Regions from separate parts of the Serratia entomophila genome, predicted to be linked through region 1. Evidence: predicted binding sites of a transcription regulator. Region 1 holds the regulator's gene; each other region holds the start of a gene.
The links. Region 1 encodes Fur, which represses iron uptake genes when iron is present. Its sites were predicted from a motif close to ATAATAATGAGAACNACTATCAA; they were not measured.
Positions count from the first base shown of each region.

Region 2: the regulator Fur is predicted to act here: its motif matches at 1,236-1,258, upstream of sodA (superoxide dismutase [Mn]).
Region 3: the regulator Fur is predicted to act here: its motif matches at 749-771, upstream of fes (enterochelin esterase).
Region 4: the regulator Fur is predicted to act here: its motif matches at 823-845, upstream of KHA73_RS17260 (Nramp family divalent metal transporter).

Region 1 is NZ_CP082787.1:1,295,765-1,297,969, forward strand. It holds gene KHA73_RS06360 (beta-N-acetylhexosaminidase) at 1-397, shown strand, start outside; gene fur (ferric iron uptake transcriptional regulator) at 591-1,037, opposite strand; gene fldA (flavodoxin FldA) at 1,370-1,909, opposite strand; gene ybfE (LexA regulated protein) at 2,161-2,205, opposite strand, start outside.
Region 2 is NZ_CP082787.1:4,772,388-4,774,592, reverse strand. It holds gene KHA73_RS22845 (methyl-accepting chemotaxis protein) at 1-413, opposite strand, end outside; gene sodA (superoxide dismutase [Mn]) at 537-1,157, opposite strand; gene fdnG (formate dehydrogenase-N subunit alpha) at 1,609-2,205, shown strand, end outside.
Region 3 is NZ_CP082787.1:283,212-285,416, forward strand. It holds gene KHA73_RS01280 (TonB-dependent siderophore receptor) at 1-574, opposite strand, end outside; gene fes (enterochelin esterase) at 859-2,205, shown strand, end outside.
Region 4 is NZ_CP082787.1:3,560,224-3,562,428, reverse strand. It holds gene KHA73_RS17265 (NupC/NupG family nucleoside CNT transporter) at 1-506, opposite strand, end outside; gene KHA73_RS17260 (Nramp family divalent metal transporter) at 885-2,120, shown strand; gene KHA73_RS17255 (DUF2502 domain-containing protein) at 2,163-2,205, opposite strand, start outside.

The sequences.
Region 1 (2,205 bases):
CGCTCTGTCGGTGGCGGAACGTGCCTGGCACCGCGCTGCCTGGGAACGGGATTATAAAGCCGGCCGCGAGTACAAGGGTGGGGAAACTCACTTTGTCGATGGCAAAGCCCTGGCTCAGGACTGGCTGCGCTTCGCCAACCTGCTGGGGCAACGAGAGTTGGCCAAGCTGGACAAGGGCGGCGTCAGCTATCGCCTGCCGGTGCCGGGCGCCCGGGTGATGGGCGGCAAGCTGGAGGCGAATATCTCTCTGCCGGGGCTGGGCATCGAGTACTCCACCGACGGCGGCAAGCAATGGCAGCGTTACGACGCCAAAGCCAGGCCGGCGGTGAGCGGCGAAGTGCAGGTTCGAGCGGTAAGCCCGGACGGCAAGCGTCACGGCCGCGCCGAGAAAGTTTAAGTCAGGTAGTGCGGCCCGCTGCGTGTCGGCAGCGGGCCGATGTTGAAGTGAGGGAAGTACGTGGAGCTGTGCCGCTGCAATTGTTCCATTTCATGACGTGATCTTTCCCCGGCTGGCCCGGGGATTTTTTTTGCCCGCCGGCGACAGGCGTAAAAAAACCGCCCTGAGGCGGTTCTTTAATCCCGATAACGGGTTACTTCTTGTCGTGCAGCGTATCGTCTTCGCGGCAGTCGCCGATTTCACAGTGGCCGTACAGGTACAGGCTGTGGTTGGTGAGCTTGATGCCGTGTTGCTTGGCGATATCACGCTGGCGCGCTTCGATGGATTCATCGCTGAATTCGATCACTTTGCCGCAGTCCAGGCAAATCAGGTGATCGTGGTGGTGCTGCTGGGTCAGTTCGAACACGGATTTACCGCCTTCGAAATTGTGACGAGTCACAATGCCCGCATCATCAAACTGGTTCAGCACGCGGTAAACCGTCGCCAGTCCGATTTCTTCGCCCATATCTATCAGTTTTTTGTACAAATCTTCCGCACTGACGTGATGGCATTCCGGATTTTGCAGTACTTCCAGGATTTTGAGTCGCGGAAGCGTGACTTTTAAGCCGGCCTTCTTCAATGCGGTGTTGTTGTCAGTCATGCGGATTCAGTCCTGTTACTATGCTAATCAAGTTGAGGCGTTCTCGCCTGTGGCATCGGTCGGCACAAAGAGTTAATTGCGTCTCATTATAGAACCGGTTGTCCTAAATGGAAACCGCCGGTTGTTAACAAAGATATAATTGCACTATTGCATGTTGTGCATGCAACGCTTTGATGGGTGGGATAAACCGATATCTCAGTCTACCGTGACGATGTGGGAAGTTACCAATCTGTAACTTCTATTGCAGCAATCCATACTGCCGATGACGGCCCTGCTGGCAACACTATGCACTTTGCAGGGCTATTGTTCAACCTTTGGACGGCAATGGCCGTTTAGCCAAGGATTTCGGCCAGGCTCAGCTCTTCGACTATCTGCTTGACCCAGGCTTCGACACGTTCGTTGGTCAGCTCAGGCTGACGGTCTTCGTCGATCGCCAGACCGATGAAGTTGTTGTCGTCCGCCAGGCCCTTGGAGGCTTCGAAGTGGTAGCCTTTGGTCGGCCAGTGGCCGACGATGGCCGCGCCGTGCGGTTCGATGATGTCGCGAATGGTGCCCATCGCGTCACAGAAGTATTCCGCGTAGTCTTCCTGATCGCCGCAGCCGAACAGCGCCACCAGTTTGCCGTTGAAGTCCACTTCTTCCAGCGTCGGGAAAAAGTCATCCCAGTCGCACTGCGCTTCGCCGTAGTACCAGGTTGGGATACCCAGCAGCAGGATATCGAAAGCTTCCAGATCTTCTTTGCTGCTTTTGGCGATGTCGTGAATTTCAGACACATCGTCGCCAAACTGTTTCTGAAGAATTTTCTGGATCATTTTGGCAATGTTTTCGGTATTGCCAGTGTCGCTGCCAAAGAAAATGCCTACAGTAGCCATATCGCGTATAACCTTTAAATTCAATTAATTGCATTACACGATGTTAGTGCTGACCCCGCTAACACCGATTAAAATGATGCCATGGCAAGAGCTGGCGGGCGCCATCAGGGCGCTGTCTCTTACCGGTAAACACGTATCATGCCAGAAATTTACTCCGGGGTTTTATCGCATTTATGCGATGCCGGAGGAGAGTAAAGCGGTGCTGATCCGGCGTCATCCATAACGCCGCGCCGCACGTGCGGCCGAAGAGATCAATGTTCTGGCTGTTCTTCCGCCAGTTGCGCCAGCAGCATTTG
Region 2 (2,205 bases), 1.5 Mb from region 1:
ACCGCGTCTTTTGCCGTTACCGCCTGCTCGAAGGCGTTTTGCTGCTGCTGGTATTCACCGATCAGCGTCACCAGGCGCTGCAGATCTTTGCGGCTCTGCGGGTCCCAGTCCAGGTTTTGCCCCTGGCCGATCAGGTTGACGGCGTTTTCGATGTTGGCGCGGTTGCTCTTCAGATATTCCGGCTTATAGGTCTGGCCGAACATCGCGCGGTTATATTTGGCCTGATTGATCTCGTCGTTCAGCCGGTTGCTGAAGTCGATGCGATCGGAGCGGGACTCGATGATGTGCAGGTACTGCGCCCCGGTGCCGGCGATGATAATCGCCAGCAACAGCATCAGCGAGAAGCCGAGGCCGAGCTTTTTACCTACGGTGAGGTGGGTGAATTTTCCTGCCAATGTTTGCAATGCCGCCATAATGTTTTTCCTTTTCGGGCGAACGTCAATTGAACAAACCATCGGCAAAGGGCGGTCAAACTTTAGCGGATTTTGGGCAAAAAAATGCCCGCATCAGCGGGCATCTGCAGGGAATGGCGCGAATTACTTCTTCGCGGCGAAGCGTGCGGCGGCTTCGTCCCAGTTAACCACGTTCCAGAATGCCTTGATGTAGTCTGGGCGTTTGTTCTGATATTTCAGGTAGTAAGCGTGTTCCCACACGTCCAGGCCAATGATTGGGAAGCCTGAAGCGCCGGCAACGGCTTCGCCCATCAGCGGGCTGTCCTGGTTAGCGGTAGAGACCACGGCCAGTTTGTCGCCTTTCAGCACCAGCCAGGCCCAGCCGGAACCGAAACGGGTGGCTGCCGCTTTCTCGAACTCTTCCTGGAATTTCTCAACGCTGCCGAAATCGCGCTCGATGGCCGCTTTCAGATCGCCGCCCAGGGTGGTGCCGGTTTTCAGGCCTTTCCAGAACAGACTGTGGTTAGCGTGGCCGCCGGCGTTGTTGCGCATGAAGGTGCGCTTGTCGGCTGGCACTTTATCCAGATCCTGGATCAGTTCTTCAACGCTGTATTTGGTCAGCTCTGGGTAGGCTTCCAGCACGGTGTTGGCGTTGTTGACGTAAGTCTGGTGGTGTTTGGTGTGATGGATTTCCATCGTCTGCTTGTCGAAATGCGGTTCCAGTGCGTCGTAGGCGTACGGCAGGGATGGCAGTGAATAACTCATAATCATCATCTCCAGTGGTGTATGGGCGGCGCAAGGTGCGAGCACCGCGTAAGCAGTCGGATCATTATAGTTAATTAAATGATATTGAAAATGATTATCAATGCCCTACTAAGAGTGTGGTTAACTGCGCGGAGAAGGGAAGGCAACCGCCTGATGTCTCTCGGCACAGCTCTATTTGCCCCACGCCTCCTGCGGGTTTTTGGTTAATCTCTATACTGTAGGTATCGTGCGGCAGGCGGCAGGGAGAAGATGTGACTGTGGTCACATTTATGTGCGCTCTCAGGGCGATAGCCTTCACTTTAGCCGCACCGATTTGTAACAACCACAAGCACGCTGTGGTAATATTATCGCCGCTTGCAGCAACCATAACAACAGTGACATTCGCGCTTCCCGCTTTTGGGGGAGAGCGCCATTTGAAACAATGTGACAATCGAGAGTGAAAGGAGACCCCATGCAGGTCAGCAGAAGGCAGTTCTTTAAGATCTGCGCTGGCGGTATGGCAGGAACGACGGTAGCCGCGCTGGGCTTTGCCCCGGAAGTGGCGTTGGCGGAGACCCGGCAGTACAAACTGCTGCGCGCCCGCGAAACCCGTAATACCTGTACGTATTGTTCCGTCGGCTGTGGGCTGTTGATGTACAGCCTTGGTGATGGCGCCAAAAACGCCAAAGAAAGCATTTTCCACATTGAAGGGGATCCGGATCACCCGGTAAACCGCGGTGCGCTTTGCCCGAAAGGCGCGGGGCTGGTCGACTTCATCCACAGCGAAAGCCGCCTCAAGTACCCGGAATACCGCGCGCCAGGCTCAGACAAATGGCAGCGCATCAGCTGGGACGACGCCTTCAGCCGCATCGCCAAGCTGATGAAAGAAGACCGTGACGCCAACTTCATCAAAACCAACGAACAGGGCGTTACCGTCAACCGTTGGCTGAGCACCGGCATGCTGTGCGCCTCTGCCGCCAGCAACGAAACCGGTTATTTGTCGCAAAAATTTAGTCGCGCTCTCGGCATGCTTGCCGTAGACAACCAGGCGCGTGTCTGACACGGACCA
Region 3 (2,205 bases), 1.0 Mb from region 1:
GCAGTTCTTTGCCGGCCTTCTTGGTGATGATGTTGACCACGCCGCCTGCGGCGCCGTTGCCGTAGCGCGCTGCGGCAGGGCCGCGCAGCACTTCGATGCGCTCGATCATTTCCGGCGGCACCCAGGCGGTATCGCCGCGGGTGTCACGCTCGCCGCGCCAGCCCTGGCGCACCGAGTTGCGGCTGGTGGCCGGTTTGCCGTCGATCAGGATCATGGTGTTTTCCGGCCCCATGCCGCGGATGTCGAGCTGGCGGTTGTTGCCGCGCTGGCCGCTGGTGGAGTTGCCGGTCAGGTTAACCCCGGGCATGGTGCGGATCAGTTCGTTGATGTCGCGCGCCGGCGGGCGTTTTTTGATCTCGTCGGCGGTGATGGTGGAAACCCCCGGCGCCTGCAGGTTCTGCCGGGCGGCGGTGACCACGATGGTGTCTTCCGAACGCGGTTTTTTATCGGCTGCGCCGGCGTTTTCTTCGGTGGCCGTGGTGTCTGTTTGCTGTGCGGCACTGGCCATGACGGACGTGCCGAGTCCTAACCCGATGATGGTGGCTAACGAATAACGAGATAATTTGCTGTTCATTTGAGTTTCCTACCTTGCTGCCATCCCGCGCAGAGTGGGGGAAGGGCGGTTGTAGTTTTTGTGTAGTCGGAAATAGAAAATCGGCTGCGGCAAGGGATGTTGCGTTGCTATCCCCGATCCCTGTCCGTTGCGCGCAAGACCAGCCCGATCTCCAAGCGTCACACACTATTGCAAATGCAAATAATTATCAATAGTATTCGATATACCGTGCGTTTGGGTGGCTCCTGTCGATACGGATATGTCAGCGTTTCTCTGAGCCGCCAACTACAAGATGGGTAGGCGTTGTGAATACAGAATTACAGTCAGAAAGCAGCAAGTTATTGGCCAGTTCCCACGCCGGCAGCCCCGGTTGGTGGTTGAAAGTGGCCCGGCGCGGCACTCCCTGGGTGGAGCCGGCGGGCGATGGCCGGTGGCGAGCCACGTTTTTCTGGCGCGATCCTCAGGGATGCGAACTGACCTCCGCTTACCGGCGGGTATGGATCCACATTAACTGCCTGACCGACCACCATCAGCCGAACCCGCCGCAGAGCCTGCAACGCCTGGACGGCACCGACGTATGGTACTGGCAGACCGAGCTGAACGGCGCCTGGCGCGGCAGCTACTGCTTTATCCCCTGTTTTGACGAGCGCCCGCCGGAATTCAGCGGCGACGACGCGCACGCCAACATGCACAACGTGCGCCACTGGTGGCACCAGGTGTTCGCCAGCGCCACGCACGATCTGCTCAACCCGCACCGTTCCTGGCCAGGCACCAGCGGCAATTGCCTGTCCGGCCTGCATATGCCGGACGCGCCGCCGCAGCCGGCATGGCGCGCATTCGACGAATACGAAATCGCCAGCGGGCGCTGCACGCCGCCGCCGCCGGCGCGCCTGCAGCGCCATACCTGGCACAGCGAGCGGTTGGGCAACAGCCGTAACGTCTGGGTCTACACCACCGGTGAAAGCCGGCCGGGCGAGCGCCCGCTGGCCGTTCTGCTCGACGGCCAGTTCTGGGCGCAGCAGATGCCGGTGTGGGATCCGCTGATGCAGCTGACCCGCGAGGGCGCGCTGCCGGAAGCGGTCTACCTGCTGATCGACATCATCGATCTGAAGCATCGGGCGCGTGAACTGACCTGCAAGGAAGATTTCTGGCTGGCGGTGCAGGAAGAGCTGCTGCCGCAGTTGGCCGAGTGGGCGCCGCACAGCGACAATCCGGCCAGCACTGTGGTGGCCGGGCAAAGCTTCGGCGGCCTGTCTTCCCTGTTCGCCGGGCTGCGTTGGCCGCAGCGCTTTGGCGCGGTGATCAGCCAGTCGGGATCCTACTGGTGGCCGCGGCGCGACATGCTGCAGCAGCCGACTGTCCCGGAAGATGCCTGTTGGCTGATGCAGCAGGTGGAGCTACAGGGGTTGGGCAATCACGGCGCGCTGAAGGTGTTTATGGAAGCCGGCTCGCATGAAAAACTGGTGCACCGGGTCAGCGGCCAGATGGCGACGTTGCTGAGCAACGCCGGGCACCGGGTGCATTACCGGGTGGTGGAGGGCGGGCACGACGCCCTGTGCTGGCGCAGCGGCCTGACCGACGGGCTGCAGGCGGCATGGGCCGCTGCCTTCGCCACCGCCTATCCCACGCAGTCGGAATCGTCTCTTTCAACG
Region 4 (2,205 bases), 2.3 Mb from region 1:
ATGGTGTACATGCGCTTTTCCGACATTTTGCCCAGGATATCTTTATAGGCAATGAAGTTCTCAGACTGGCCGAGGATCAGTGAGCTGACGGCGTTGAACGATTCCAGCTTGCCCATACCGTTCACTTTTGACAGCACGGTACCGATAATCCGGATCACAAACGGCAACACTTTGATGTATTGCAGAATACCGATCAGCGCAGAGATGAAGACGATAGGGCACAGCACCTTCAGGAAGAAGAACGCCAGGCCTTTGTCACCCATGCCGCCGAATACAAAATCAGTCCCTTGTCCAGCAAATCCGAGCAGCTTGTCAAACAGCGCCGCAAACCCTTTTACAAAGCCTAAACCCGCTTCCGAATGCAGGAAAAAATAGGCCAGCAGTACTTCGATAACCAATAATTGAATAACATAGCGAATGCGGATGCTTTTGCGATCGCGGCACACCAACAGTGCCAGGATCGCCACCACCACCAACGCTAACGCAAAGTGCGCAATATGGGACATGTTTGCTCCAAACTTGAGGCAGGCTGAATTTCGGATGTCATTTTATGTAACGCCACGTTTAAAAACGAGACTTCTATAGCAAATATGGAAAATGATAGCGGGAATGTTCTTAAACTATTGCGTAAAAGCATAAAAAATCAAGATGTTAGTATATCCATATGAAATTCGTATTCTTGTGCTAACCTGTGTTTCAGGGGTATTGCGCCCTGAATGTCAGCCAACAAAGCACGGAAATGGGCAGGTTTGCCCTCCAACCTTTCGATAAAACCTAAATTCCCGCCTATTGCAGAGATAAGTTTTACCACGACAAATGCGCTTGATAATTATTATCATTTAGATAGAGTGGTGGTAAACGTATTATCAGTAAGGGTTCAACATATGCTGAACAGCCGCGTGGTTGAAACCACCCGCAGTTACCCGTCAAGAAAGGTCAAATTCTCGCTGATGGGCCCCGCATTTATCGCCGCCATCGGCTACATCGATCCCGGCAATTTCGCCACCAACATTCAGGCCGGCGCCTCTTTCGGTTACAGCCTGCTGTGGGTGGTGGTCTGGGCCAACCTGATGGCGATGCTGATCCAACTGCTGTCGGCCAAGCTGGGGATCGCCACCGGTAAAAATCTGGCGGAGCATATTCGCGATCGTTTCCCGCGCCCGGCGGTATGGGCCTATTGGGTGCAAGCGGAGATTATCGCCATGGCCACCGATCTGGCCGAGTTTATCGGCGCGGCGATCGGTTTCAAGCTGTTGTTGGGCGTTTCGCTGCTGGAAGGCGCGATCCTCACCGGCATCGCCACCTTCCTGATCCTCGGCTTGCAAAAACGCGGGCAGAAGCCGCTCGAGCGGGTGATTGGCGGGCTGCTGCTGTTTGTCGCCGCCGCTTATATCGTCGAATTGGCGTTTTCTCAGCCGCAGCTGGGGCCGTTGTTGCAAGGCATGGCGGTGCCGGATCTGCCCAACGGCGATGCGGTGTTCCTGGCCGCCGGCGTGTTGGGTGCCACCATCATGCCGCACGTTATCTATCTGCACTCTTCGTTAACCCAACACGGCGACGCCGAGAGCCGGGCCGATCGCTATGCCGCCACCAAGGTTGATGTCGCCATCGCCATGACCATCGCCGGCTTCGTCAATCTGGCGATGATGGCCACCGCCGCCGCCGCGTTCCACTTTAGCGGCCACAGCGGTATCGCCGATCTCGATCGCGCCTATCTGACGCTGCAACCGCTGCTGGGCCAGGCCGCTGCCACCGTATTCGGCCTGAGCCTGGTGGCCGCCGGATTGTCTTCCACCGTGGTGGGCACGCTGGCGGGGCAGGTGGTGATGCAGGGCTTTGTGCACTTCCATATTCCCCTGTGGTTGCGCCGTCTGGTGACCATGCTGCCGTCGTTTATCGTTATCATGATGGGCATGGACGCCACGCGTATTCTGGTTCTGAGCCAGGTGTTGCTGAGCTTCGGCATTGCGCTGGCGCTGGTGCCGCTACTGTCTTTCACCGGCAATAGGCAGTTGATGGGGGAAATGGTGAACGGCCGTTCGGTGCAGAATCTGGGCAAACTGATCGTGCTGGTGGTGGTTGGGCTGAACGGCTATCTGCTGGTCGGCGGCTTGCTGTAGGCGAGGCAATGAAAAGGCCGGCCTGATGCCGGCCTGCTGCTGTCAGTCATCATCATCATCATCATGGCCGCGGCGCCAGTGGTCG